Regions from separate parts of the Pseudomonas leptonychotis genome, predicted to be linked through region 1. Evidence: predicted binding sites of a transcription regulator. Region 1 holds the regulator's gene; the other holds the start of a gene.
What was found. The regulator sigma-54, encoded in region 1, starts transcription at its own class of promoters, with help from an activator protein. The targets are predictions, from matches to a motif close to ANTGGCATNNANNTTGCTNT.

Region 1 (6,002 bases):
GTGACCGGCGACTATTCGCGTGGCGCCGGCGGTTATTGGGTGGAGAACGGTGAGATCCAGTTCCCGGTTCAAGAGGTCACTATCGCGGGCAACCTGCGTGACATGTTCAAACAGATTGTTGCGGTGGGTAATGATCTGGAGCTGCGCAGTAATATCCGTACGGGCTCAGTACTGATCGAGCGGATGACCGTTGCAGGCAGCTGATTGGCAGGCATAGAAAAGGGGCTGAACGCTTAAGCGCTCAGCCCCTTTTCTATTGGGTGACGTGTTACTCGCCTTCGTCGAAGAAGTTGTTGATCAGTTCGCAGAGTGCGGCGATTGCATCGCCATCCTGTTCACCTTCGGCGTGCAGGTGCACGGTGGTGCCCTTGCCTGCCGCGAGCATCATGACCGCCATGATGCTCTTGCCGTCGACCAGGCTGTCGGGTGTGCGGCCGACTTTGACTTGGCAAGGAAACCGCCCGGCGACGCCGACAAACTTGGCCGCAGCGCGGGCATGCAGGCCAAGCTTGTTGATGATGATGATTTCGCAGGCGGGCATCGCGGCAATTCCTTAACTGAGGTCGCGGTGACGAATCTGAACATTTTTCAGAATGGGCTTAAGCGTCTCGCCAATACGATTGGCCAGGTAGACCGAGCGATGGTGGCCGCCGGTGCAACCAATGGCCACCGTGACATAGGCGCGGTTGCTCGCGGCAAAGCGGGGTAGCCACTTGGTCAGGTAGGCGAGGATATCCTGGTACATGTCTTCAACATCGGCCTGGGCTGAGAGGTATTCGACCACCGGTTGATCCAACCCAGAAAAATCGCGTAAATCGGGTTTCCAGTAAGGGTTGGGCAGGCAGCGCACATCGAACACCAGGTCGGCATCCACTGGCATGCCACGCTTAAAACCAAAGGACTCGATTAGGAATGCGGTGCCCGGCTCAGGCTGATTGAGCAGGCGCAGCTTGAGGCTGTCACGCAGCTGGTACAGGTTGAGATGGGTGGTGTCGATCTTCAGGTCAGCCAGGTCGATGATTGGGCCGAGCAGCAGGCTTTCATCGGCAATGGCTTCGGCCAACGAACGACTCTCGTTGGTCAGCGGGTGACGCCGGCGGGTTTCTGAAAAACGTTTGAGTAAGGTTTCTTCGTCAGCATCCAGGTAGATCACATCGCACTTGATGTGCCGAGCGCGTACCTCTTCGAGTAACTCGGGAAAGCGCTTGAGGTGGCTCGGCAGGTTGCGCGCGTCGATGGAGACGGCGACCTGTGGATGCAGCAACTCGGTGTGCACAAGCGCCCGCTCGGCCAGCTCAGGCAGTAACCCGGCTGGCAGGTTGTCGATGCAGTAGAAGCCGTTATCCTCCAGTACATCAAGGGCGGTGCTTTTGCCTGAACCGGAGCGGCCGCTGACGATGATCAGGCGCATGCTTAAGCTCGATTGAGTTGGCTTTGTACGTCAACTACGACCTGGTACAGCGCTTCGCTGCTTTCAGCTTGACGCAAGCTGGCGCGCACATCGCTGCGGTCGAGCATGCTGGCGATCTGTCTCAGCAACTCCAGGTGAGCATCGGTGGCCGCTTCAGGCACCAGTAGGACAAATAGCAAATCCACTGGCGCACCGTCGATCGCGTCGAAGTCAACGGCGGCGTCGAGACGCAGCACTGCACTGATCGGCGCGCTACAGCCGGGCAGACGGCAGTGCGGAATGGCGATGCCATTACCGAAACCGGTTGAGCCGAGCTTTTCGCGGGCGATTAGGCTTTCGAAAATGTCTTGGCCATCCAGGTCAGGCAGCTCGCGCGCCACCAGGTTGGCAATCTGTTCGAGAACACGTTTTTTGCTGCCACCCGGCACGTTCACTAAAGAACGGCCGGGGGTCAGGATGGTTTCAAGTCGGATCATAGGAGATAGACGACGTCAGCGGGCCATAGCGCCCTGTTGACGATCGAGCTGTTTTTCCTTGTGTTTGATGAGTTGTCGGTCGAGTTTGTCAGTCAGTAAATCGATGGCGGCGTACATGTCTTCATGCTCGGCATTGGCGACGACTTCGCCGCCTGCAATGTGTAAGGTCGCTTCGATTTTCTGTTTGAGCTTTTCGACCTCCATGATGACCTGTACGTTGGTGATCTTGTCGAAGTGGCGCTCCAGTCGTCCAAGTTTCTCGACGATGTAGTCGCGCAGGGCGTCGGTCACATCCAGCTGATGTCCACTGATGTTGACTTGCATACCGCTTTCTCCTTGTTGCCGTGTGTAAGAGGCAGGCGAGAGGCCTGCCGCCGGAACACTGTGGCGTGGAAGACTCTGGCAGAACGAGCCTGGCACGGTCGCTAATCACTATTGGCAGTATGGCTGCTTTTGAGCAAAGGCGAGGCCTGGGCGTGTACTGTGCAGTGCTTTGATCTTCCTTCTGTGTGCCGCCTTAGATCAATCGTTTACGCTCACTGGAAGGCGCTATTCCGAGGGATTCACGGTACTTTGCGACCGTGCGGCGGGCTACTTGAATGCCTTGTGCTTCCAGTAAACCAGCGATCTTACTGTCACTCAACGGCTTTTTCGCATTTTCCGCGGCCACCAGTTTTTTGATGATGGCGCGGATCGCAGTCGACGAGCATTCGCCACCCTCGGAGGTGCTCACGTGGCTGGAGAAGAAGTATTTCAGCTCGTAAATGCCACGCGGCGTATGCATGAATTTCTGTGTGGTCACCCGTGAGATGGTTGACTCGTGCATGCCTACGGCTTCGGCAATATCGTGCAGAACCAAGGGCTTCATCGCTTCGTCGCCGTAATCGAGAAAGCCGCGCTGATGTTCGACGATCTGCGTGGCTACTTTCATCAGGGTTTCGTTGCGGCTTTGCAGGCTTTTGATAAACCAGCGCGCTTCTTGCAGCTGGTTGCGCATAAAGGTGTTGTCAGCGCTGGAGTCGGCGCGTTTCACAAAACCGGCGTATTGCGCGTTGACCCGCAGGCGTGGCATGGCCTCCTGGTTCAGCTCTACCAGCCAGCGTTCGTTGTGTTTGCGCACGATCACATCGGGCACTACATATTCGGGTTCGCTTGATTCGATTTGCGAGCCGGGGCGCGGGTTGAGGCTTTGAATCAGGTCGATCACCTGGCGCAGCTCGTCTTCCTTGAGTTTCAGGCGGCGCATTAGCTGGCTGTAGTCGCGGCTGCCAAGCAGGTCGAGGTAGTCACTGGCCAGACGCTGTGCTTCGCTCAGCCAGAGCGTTTTGGCGGGCAGCTGGCGCAGTTGCAGGAGCAGGCACTCGCCCAGGTTCCGCGCGGCGATCCCGGTGGGCTCGAATTGTTGAATGCGGTGCAGCACGGCTTCGACTTCGTCGAGCTCGATGTCCAGCTCCGGGTCGAACGCCTCGACCACTTCCTCGAGAGTTTCTTCGAGATAGCCCTGGCTGTTGATGCAGTCAATCAAGGTCACGCCAATCAGGCGATCCTTGTCCGACATTGGGGCTAGATTGAGTTGCCAGAGCAGGTGGCTTTGCAGGCTCTCACCGCTAGACGTGCGAGTGGTGAAGTCCCATTCGTCGTCATCATTGGTGCTGCTGGGCAAACTGCTGGCGCTGGTCTGGTAGATGTCTTCCCAGGCAGTGTCGACGGGTAGCTCGTTAGGAATGCGCTCGCCCCAGTCACCTTCTTCAAGGTTGTCCACGGTTTGCGTGGCTTCCTGGTAGTTGGTTTCTTGGTACGGCGTTTCAGGCTGTTCGCTGGGTGTGGCGCTTTCTGCGCCATCAGCCATGGGGTCCGAATTGTCGAAGTCATCGCCTTCTTCCTGGCGCTCGAGCATCGGGTTGGACTCCAAGGCCTCCTGGATCTCTTGTTGCAGATCCAAGGTGGACAGTTGGAGCAGGCGGATGGCCTGTTGCAGCTGCGGTGTCATCGTCAGCTGCTGGCCCATTCTCAGGACTAGCGATGGTTTCATTGCAGACCTTATTTACCGGCGTCTGTGCGCAGCCACTACAGGGCGCTTTTAAAAAGCGCCACTAGGAAGCAAATTATATGCCTGACTCTAAAGGTTTTGCCTAGCCTTGGCTGCAGTAGGCTTAAGAAAAGCCGTGGTTACAGCCTGAACTCATGCCCCAGATACACTTCTTTCACTGTCTGGTTGGCCAAGATGGTTTCGGCATCGCCTTCGGCGATGAGTTGACCATCACTGACGATATAGGCCGTTTCGCAAATATCCAGGGTCTCGCGCACGTTGTGGTCGGTGATCAACACACCGATGCCCTTGGCTTTGAGGTGGTGAATGATTTGCTTGATGTCGCCGACCGAGATCGGATCGACACCTGCGAAGGGCTCATCGAGCAGAATGAATTTGGGGTTGGTCGCCAGGGCGCGAGCAATTTCCACGCGACGGCGCTCACCACCAGACAAGCTCATGCCGAGGTTGTCGCGGATATGGCTGATGTGGAATTCCTGCAGCAAACCTTCAAGTTCCTTGCGGCGCGCGGCGCCATCGAGGTCTTTGCGGGTTTCCAGAATGGCCATGATGTTGTCGGCCACGCTGAGCTTGCGGAAAATCGAGGCTTCCTGCGGTAGGTAGCCAATACCCGCACGGGCACGGCCATGCATGGGTTGGTGGCTGACGTCGAGGTCATCGATCATCACGCGACCCTGATCGGCCTGAACCAGGCCTACGATCATGTAGAAGCAGGTGGTTTTGCCTGCCCCGTTGGGGCCGAGCAGGCCGACAATCTGCCCGCTGTCGATGCTCAAGCTGACGTCGCGCACGACCTGACGGCCTTTGTAGCTCTTGGCCAGGTGTTGGGCTTTCAATGTGGCCATTATTACTGCGCCTGCTGTTCGGCTGGTTTGTTCTTCGGCTGGATCACCATGTCGATGCGCGGACGTGGCGCGGTGACGTTGGTGCCCGTGGCGCGACCGGCGTTGACGATCTGGCGCTGGGTGTCGTAGACGATTTTCTCGCCTTCGAAGGTGTTGCCCTCTTGAATCACCTTGGCCTGATCGATCAGTACCACGCGCTCGTTGGCCATAAAGTATTGGATGGTCAGGCCGTAGGCCTTGACGATCTGCTTGTCGGCTGACGGCAGTTGCTCGTAGTAGGCTGGCTTGCCGACGGAGGTGAATACCTCGACATCACCCTGGGCGTTCTGGGTGATGGTCACAGTATCGCCGGTGACCTTCATGGTGCCCTGGGTGATAACTACGTCGCCGCGATAAACGGCAACGCCTTGTTTGTCATCCAATTCCGCGCTGTCAGCCTGAATACGGATCGGCTGTTCACGGTCGGATGGCAGTGCCCAGGCGCTGACACTTCCGAGTGCGGCGCTGAGGCTGAGTAGTAGGGGGAGGGTGTTAACGAGCCTCATGCTGACCTCTTACGTTGGACAGCAGGAGCATCCTGCCGTCATTCATGTACGCTTTCATTCCTTTTGCCGTGGTCACCCCATTGGCAGCGTCGATTCTAACGGCTTGCTGGGTCTGCGCATATTCCTTCTCGGGGAATACAGTCAGGCGGCTGGTGGTGAGGATGGTCGGGCGGCCCTTGGCATCGGTGCGCTCGACGCGCACCTGCTCGATCAATTCGACTTCTGTACCGCCGGGCGACACTTCGCCGCGCTCACTGCGAATTTTCCAGGGCAGCTCTGTGCCGCGGAACAGGTTCATATTTGGCTCCGTCATCAAAGTGATGTCGCTGGCCTTGATGTGCTCAACCTTGTCGGCAGTCAGCTCGTAGTGCAGTTTGCCATCGGGCTGGTATTGCACGGTGTAGGTGTTGGTTGCGTAAAAGTCGATGGCGTTGTCAGTCTCGGCAGCGTGCGATTGCGAGCCAAAGCTATCTGGGTTGAGGTTCCAGTAGCCGAGCGCCGCCACCAGCAGGGCAACACAAGCGAATAGGACAATATTGAATAACTTGCGGGGCATGGTTGGCCTATAGATAAGCGGCTTGAGCCGCGTCAAGGGTGCCTTGAGCGCGCATGATTAGTTCGCAGAACTCGCGTGCGGCACCTTCGCCTCCACGAGCCTTAGTCACGCCGTGGGCA
Region 2 (6,002 bases), on a different contig from region 1:
TGCAGGAAGTACTGGTTGATTGCGACCAGCTCGTTACCGAGGATCTTGTTCAGATGCTGGATGACTTTCTTGTCGCCTTTCATGTTCGTGTCTGCCATGCGGGGGGATTAGCCCCAAATTCTGGGCCGATGATTTTCGACTGTCAAACCTAAGTGTTTGAATTCAAAGTTAAAATTAATGCTAATGAGAGCGCTTAAGTTCTGCATCTTGGCAGTAACCCATTGAATTACAGGCATAAAAAAACCGGACGTGAAGTCCGGTTTTTTTATGCACTCGATCAGGCTGCCACAAAATTTACCGGGTAGGCCATGGCCGCTTGGCTGCTTTGCATGTCGCTCAATGTGTCGCGCACCACTTGTTTGGCCAGGCATGCGCATTTACCGCATTGGCTGGCAACACCCAGAGTGGCGCGCACATCGCGGTAGCTGCAGCAGCCTTCGTAGATGGCTTCGCGGATCTGGCCGTCAGTTACACCTTCGCAGAGACAGACATACATGATGAGGGCTCGTGGTGGGGCAATTAAGATGCATGGATACTAATGTTAATGAGAATGCTTGTCAAAGCTGTGTGTGATTGACTGATAGGCGGTGGGTATTTGCATGCTGGTTCGGTTGTTTGTTGGTGGTGTGCCAGTTACTCAGCCGAATGTGTCGAGCTCGCTCGTAGAGCGGGGAGTTGGGACAAAATTGTTAGCGCCGTGAAAGCCAAATATTACGCGGCTGTTTTGCTCTCAGGGCTCTGCGCGCCAGTGCCGGCAGGAGCGGCAAGGGTAAGCGCAAGATTGCCGCTTGTCCTTGCAAAGGCGGAAAACGCTTGCCGCTTTGCCGCAGCTCTCGACTTATTTTTTATTCAACCTGTTGAAATATAAGTAAAAATTAAAATGGCACACGCCTTGCTTATGGTCTTGCACGGAAAACAGTAACGCTAACCGGCAAAGGTTTCTGACCATGAGCATCAGTTTCGATCGGGCACTCGGCATTCATGAACAAGCACTGGGCTTTCGCACTCAGCGTGCCGAGGTGCTGGCCAACAACATCGCTAACGCCGACACGCCACATTACAAAGCGCGTGACCTGCAATTCGCGAATGTGCTGGCTGAGCAGAGCGCTAAAAGCCAGCGTGGCCCGGTTAGCCTGAACCGTACGAACAGTCAGCATATCCCTGCCGATGGTGTGATGAGCAGTGACGCTAGCCTGGCGTACCGCACGCCGATGAGCCCCTCGATTGATCAGAACACCGTTGACCTGCAGATCGAGCAGTCCAATTACGCGGAAAACTCGGTGCAGTTCCAGGCCAGTTTCACCCTGCTCAACAGCAAATTCAAAGGGCTGGTCAGCGCCCTGCGCGGCGATTAATAGGAGTCTGATGCCATGTCACTTGCCAGTGTTTTCAACATCGCCGGAATGGGAATGAGCGCCCAGAGCACTCGCCTGAACACCATTTCTAGCAACATCGCCAACGCCGAGACCGTCTCATCGAGTATTGATCAGACTTACCGCGCACGGCATCCGGTGTTCGCCACCGTGTACCAGTCGGCGCAGGAAGGTGATCGCGGCTCGCTGTTTGCTGATCAGGACAATGCCGGTGTGGGTGTACAGGTGCTAGGCGTGGTTGAGGATCAGAGCAGCCTGATGCCGCGCTATGAGCCGAACCACCCTGCGGCCGATGCCGGTGGCTACGTGTATTACCCCAATGTGAACGTGGTTGAGGAAATGGCCGACATGATTTCTGCCAGTCGGGCTTTCCAGACCAACACCGAAATGATGAACACCGCCAAGCAGATGATGCAGCGCGTATTGACCCTGGGTCAGTAAGCCACCGGATAAGGAGCGCATACCTATGAGTACTGTTGGCGATGTCAGCGGCACGGCCCTGGACCAGTACCAGATTAAAAATGAGCGCAGTACCAATAAAGACCTTGGTAAGAACGAGTTCTTGAACCTGTTGGTGGCGCAGCTGAATAACCAGAACCCGCTTGAGCCTCAGAGTAACGGCGAGTTTATCGCCCAGCTGGCGCAGTTCAGCCAAGTTGAGGGGATCGAGAAGTTGAATACCAGCATGGGCTCTCTGCTGACGGGTTATCAGTCATCCCAAGCGCTGCAGGCGTCATCGCTAGTCGGGCGCAAGGTGATCATTCCGAGTGAGAAGGCGGTGGTCGATACCAGCGAGAGCTTCAAGGCTAGCCTGGTGTTGCCGGCCAGTAGCAGCAATGTCTACGTGAATATCTATGACAAGGCCGGCTCTGCAGTGAGCCGGGTCAACCTGGGTGAGCAGGCGGCCGGTAATGTCAGCTTTATCTGGGATGGCAAGGACTCCAGCGGCAATCTGTTGCCACCCGGCACCTACAAGTTTGAGGCGCAGGCCTCTTATGCCGAAGGCACCAAAGGGCTCTACACCATGTTGCCGGCCAACGTTGACAGCGTGACCTTGGGCGGCAGCGAGTTGATGTTGAATCTGGCGGGGCTCGGCAGTGTGCCGATGTCGCAAGTACAGGTTATCGGTCAGTAACTAACAGGTTTTAGTCGCCGGCTCTCCGGCAAAGGAGTCTTCCATGGGTTTCAATATCGGTCTCAGTGGCCTGCGTGCCGCGACCAGCGACCTCAACGTGACGGGTAACAACATTGCTAACGCAGGCACGGTCGGCTTCAAACAGTCGCGTGCCGAGTTTGCCGATGTCTATTCAGCCTCCGTACTGGGGTCCGGTTCTAATTCGCAAGGCAGTGGTGTGTTGCTGGCTGACGTCTCGCAGCTGTTTAACCAAGGGAATATCAATAACACGCAGAATGGATTGGACTTGGCGATCAACGGCAATGGTTTCTTTCAGACCAGTAACAATGGTGAGGTGAGCTACACCCGTGCTGGCTACTTCGGTACCGACCGCGACGGCTTTATGGTCAATAACTTTGGCTACAAACTGCAGGGTTATTCGGTGGATGCCAACAACAACCTGCAGAATGGTGTGATCAGCGACCTGCAAATCCAGACCGCCAGTCAGGCGCCGTTGCCGACCAGCAATCTGGATCAAACCTTTAATCTAAATTCGACCAACTTGGTGCCGACTACGGTGCCATTCAATCCGGCTGACCCCACGTCCTATAACTCCTCGACGTCAACCAACATCTATGACAGTCAGGGTAACTCGCATGTGTTTACCCAGTACTTTCTCAAAACTGGACCAAACAATTGGCAGATGAATGTGTTGATCGATGGGCGCAACCCGGATGATCCGACGCTGACCACGCCATCATCGGTTCCTCTACAGTTCACCACGGCGGGTCAATTGGACGTGCCTGCGCTGATCGCATCAGCGCCCACCGGCTTTACTGTGGGCGCTGATGGCACGATTGACCTGACGACTTGGGTGCCAGCCGCGCCGGATACCTCTATTCCTCCGGTGTGGTCTGGCAATGGTGCGAATGCCAGTGCCACTGGTGTGAATATCGATCTGCGTCAGTCCACTCAGTTTGCCAGCACGTTTGCGGTCAACAGGGTGAGTCAGGATGGCTACACCACGGGTCAGTTGGCCGGCCTGGAGATTGATGATACCGGGGTAATCTTTGCCCGCTACACCAATGGTCAGTCGAATATTCAAGGGCAGGTGGTGTTGGCCAGCTTCGCCAACGTGCAGGGGCTGACCCCGGTAGGTAAGACCGCCTGGGTGCAGTCGTTCCAATCCGGCGAGCCTGTGGTCGGTACGCCGCGCAGCGGCACCCTGGGAGCTTTGCAGTCCGGCGCACTGGAAGACTCCAACGTTGAGCTATCAGATCAGTTGGTTAATCTGATCGTTGCCCAGCGTAACTACCAGGCCAACGCCAAAACCATCGAGACTGAAAGTGCGGTGACCCAGACCATTATCAACCTGCGTTGATAAGCCAGGCCGTGATAGGCAAGTACCTGTCGTAGGCGGCAAAAGTACGCCACGTCAGTATTTTAAAGGCTCCTCCTGGAGCCTTTTTTATTATTTAAAAATCATATTTATCAAGTGCTTGTGATTGTTTTTCGAATGTTGGCGCAGACCTTGCTTTATAGCCTGTATAGAGCAGCGGGCGGCAAGCCCAACTCGGAGAATGACCATGGACAAGATGCTGTACGTTTCCATGACTGGTGCCCACAACAACACCCTGGCCCAGCGTGCCCACGCCAACAACCTGGCGAATATTTCCACTAACGGCTTTCGCCGGGATTTCGAGCAAGCGCGGTCCATGCCGATTTTCGGTGACGGTTTACCGTCGCGGGTTTATGCCATGAGCGAGCGCCCCGGCACTGACTTCACGCCAGGCTCGATGCAAGAAACCGGTCGCGATCTGGATGTGGCTGTTGGTGGCAAAGGCTGGCTGGCTGTGCAGGCCCCCGATGGCAGCGAAGCCTATGTGCGTACCGCCAGTTTGAACGTCGATGCACTCGGCGTCTTGCGGACCGGCAATGGCTTGCCGGTGATGGGCAATGCCGGGCCGATTGCAGTGCCGCCCGAGCAGAAAATCGAAATCGGCAAGGATGGCACCATCAGCATCCGCGCCCTGGGCGAGGCCCCCAACGTGCTGGCCGAGGTTGACCGCCTGAAGCTGGTCAACCCGGACTTAAAGCAGATGGAGAAGGGCACCGACGGGATGATTCGCTTCAAAGGTCAAGGGCCTGTGCAGGCGGACGCCAACATGGAAGTCACCTCCGGTTTTCTTGAGTCGAGCAACGTCAACGCCGTGGAAGAGATGACCGCGATTCTCTCCCTGTCTCGCCAATTCGAATTGCAAGTGAAGATGATGCGCACCGCTGAAGACAATTCAGCGGCCATGGCGCGCGTCTTGCAAATGACCTAATTATCAGCACGCGGCGTCGTTAAACCGACGCCCGAGGAGAATCGATATGCTTCCGGCACTGTGGGTCAGCAAGACGGGTCTGTCCGCTCAGGACATGAACCTGACCACTATTTCCAACAACCTGGCCAACGTCTCGACCACTGGCTTCAAACGTGATCGCGCCGAGTTCGAGGATCTGCTGTACCAGATCCGTCGTCAGCCTGGCGGCCAGTCCAGCCAGGACAGCCAGCTGCCAACAGGTTTGCAGCTGGGTACCGGTGTGCGCGTGGTGGGTACGCAAAAGATTTTCACCGCTGGCAGCCTGCAAACCACCGAGCAGCCGCTGGATATGGCGATCAACGGCCGGGGCTTCTTTCAGGTGTTGCTGCCTGATGGCACCGTGTCTTATAGCCGTGACGGTAGCTTCCACCTCAATTCCGATGGCCAGGTGGTGACCTCTAGCGGTTATGCCCTGGAGCCGGCCATTGTGCTGCCTAACGAGGTGCGCACCTTTACCGTGGGCGAGGACGGTACCGTGTCGGTCACGACCTCCGGCAACCCGCAGCCACAGATCGTCGGCAATCTTCAGACCGCCGATTTCATCAACCCTGCGGGGCTGGAAGCGATCGGCAACAACCTGTTTCTGGAAACCGCCTCCAGCGGCGCGCCGCAAGTCGGCACCCCTGGTTTGAATGGCTTGGGTCCCACGCTGCAAAACACCTTGGAAAACTCCAACGTCAGTGTGGTTGAAGAGTTGGTCAACATGATCACTACCCAGCGCGCTTATGAAATGAACTCAAAGGTCATTTCCACCGCTGACCAGATGCTCGGCTTTATTTCACAGAATCTTTGATGAGTAAGGCTGGCTAGTCGCGTTGCGGCTGGTGCGGTCAGGGTTACAGCAAGGAATCGCTTGAACGGGTACTGGTGGATACGGATGACTCGATCCACCCCAGGCAACACATGAGGTAGTAAATATGAACCGTCTGATCATCATAAGTGCACTGCTTGGCCCGCTGGCTTTGAGCGGCTGCATGGCGCCCACGGCTAAGCCGGACGATCCTTATTTCGCCCCTGTAATGCCGCGTACACCGCTGCCCGCCGCGCAAAACAATGGTTCGATCTACCAAGCCGGCTTCGATAACGGTTTGTTTGGTGACCGTAAGGCTCATCGGGTAGGTGACATCATTACCATTACCCTGAATGAGC

Region 2: flgB (flagellar basal body rod protein FlgB) is a predicted target of sigma-54. The motif match lies at 880-899, and genes of this name have one in related genera.

The regions. Positions count from the first base shown of each region.
Region 1 is NZ_RFLV01000003.1:289,768-295,769, reverse strand. It holds gene pmbA (metalloprotease PmbA) at 1-204, shown strand, start outside; gene D8779_RS15700 (HPr family phosphocarrier protein) at 269-541, opposite strand; gene rapZ (RNase adapter RapZ) at 554-1,411, opposite strand; gene ptsN (PTS IIA-like nitrogen regulatory protein PtsN) at 1,414-1,887, opposite strand; gene hpf (ribosome hibernation-promoting factor, HPF/YfiA family) at 1,903-2,211, opposite strand; gene D8779_RS15680 (RNA polymerase factor sigma-54) at 2,405-3,919, opposite strand; gene lptB (LPS export ABC transporter ATP-binding protein) at 4,057-4,782, opposite strand; gene lptA (lipopolysaccharide transport periplasmic protein LptA) at 4,785-5,327, opposite strand; gene lptC (LPS export ABC transporter periplasmic protein LptC) at 5,314-5,883, opposite strand; gene D8779_RS15660 (KdsC family phosphatase) at 5,891-6,002, opposite strand, start outside.
Region 2 is NZ_RFLV01000001.1:195,890-201,891, reverse strand. It holds gene bfr (bacterioferritin) at 1-83, opposite strand, end outside; gene D8779_RS00905 (bacterioferritin-associated ferredoxin) at 278-496, opposite strand; gene flgB (flagellar basal body rod protein FlgB) at 948-1,355, shown strand; gene flgC (flagellar basal body rod protein FlgC) at 1,371-1,814, shown strand; gene flgD (flagellar hook assembly protein FlgD) at 1,840-2,508, shown strand; gene flgE (flagellar hook protein FlgE) at 2,552-3,868, shown strand; gene D8779_RS00880 (flagellar basal body rod protein FlgF) at 4,074-4,814, shown strand; gene flgG (flagellar basal-body rod protein FlgG) at 4,861-5,646, shown strand; gene flgH (flagellar basal body L-ring protein FlgH) at 5,771-6,002, shown strand, end outside.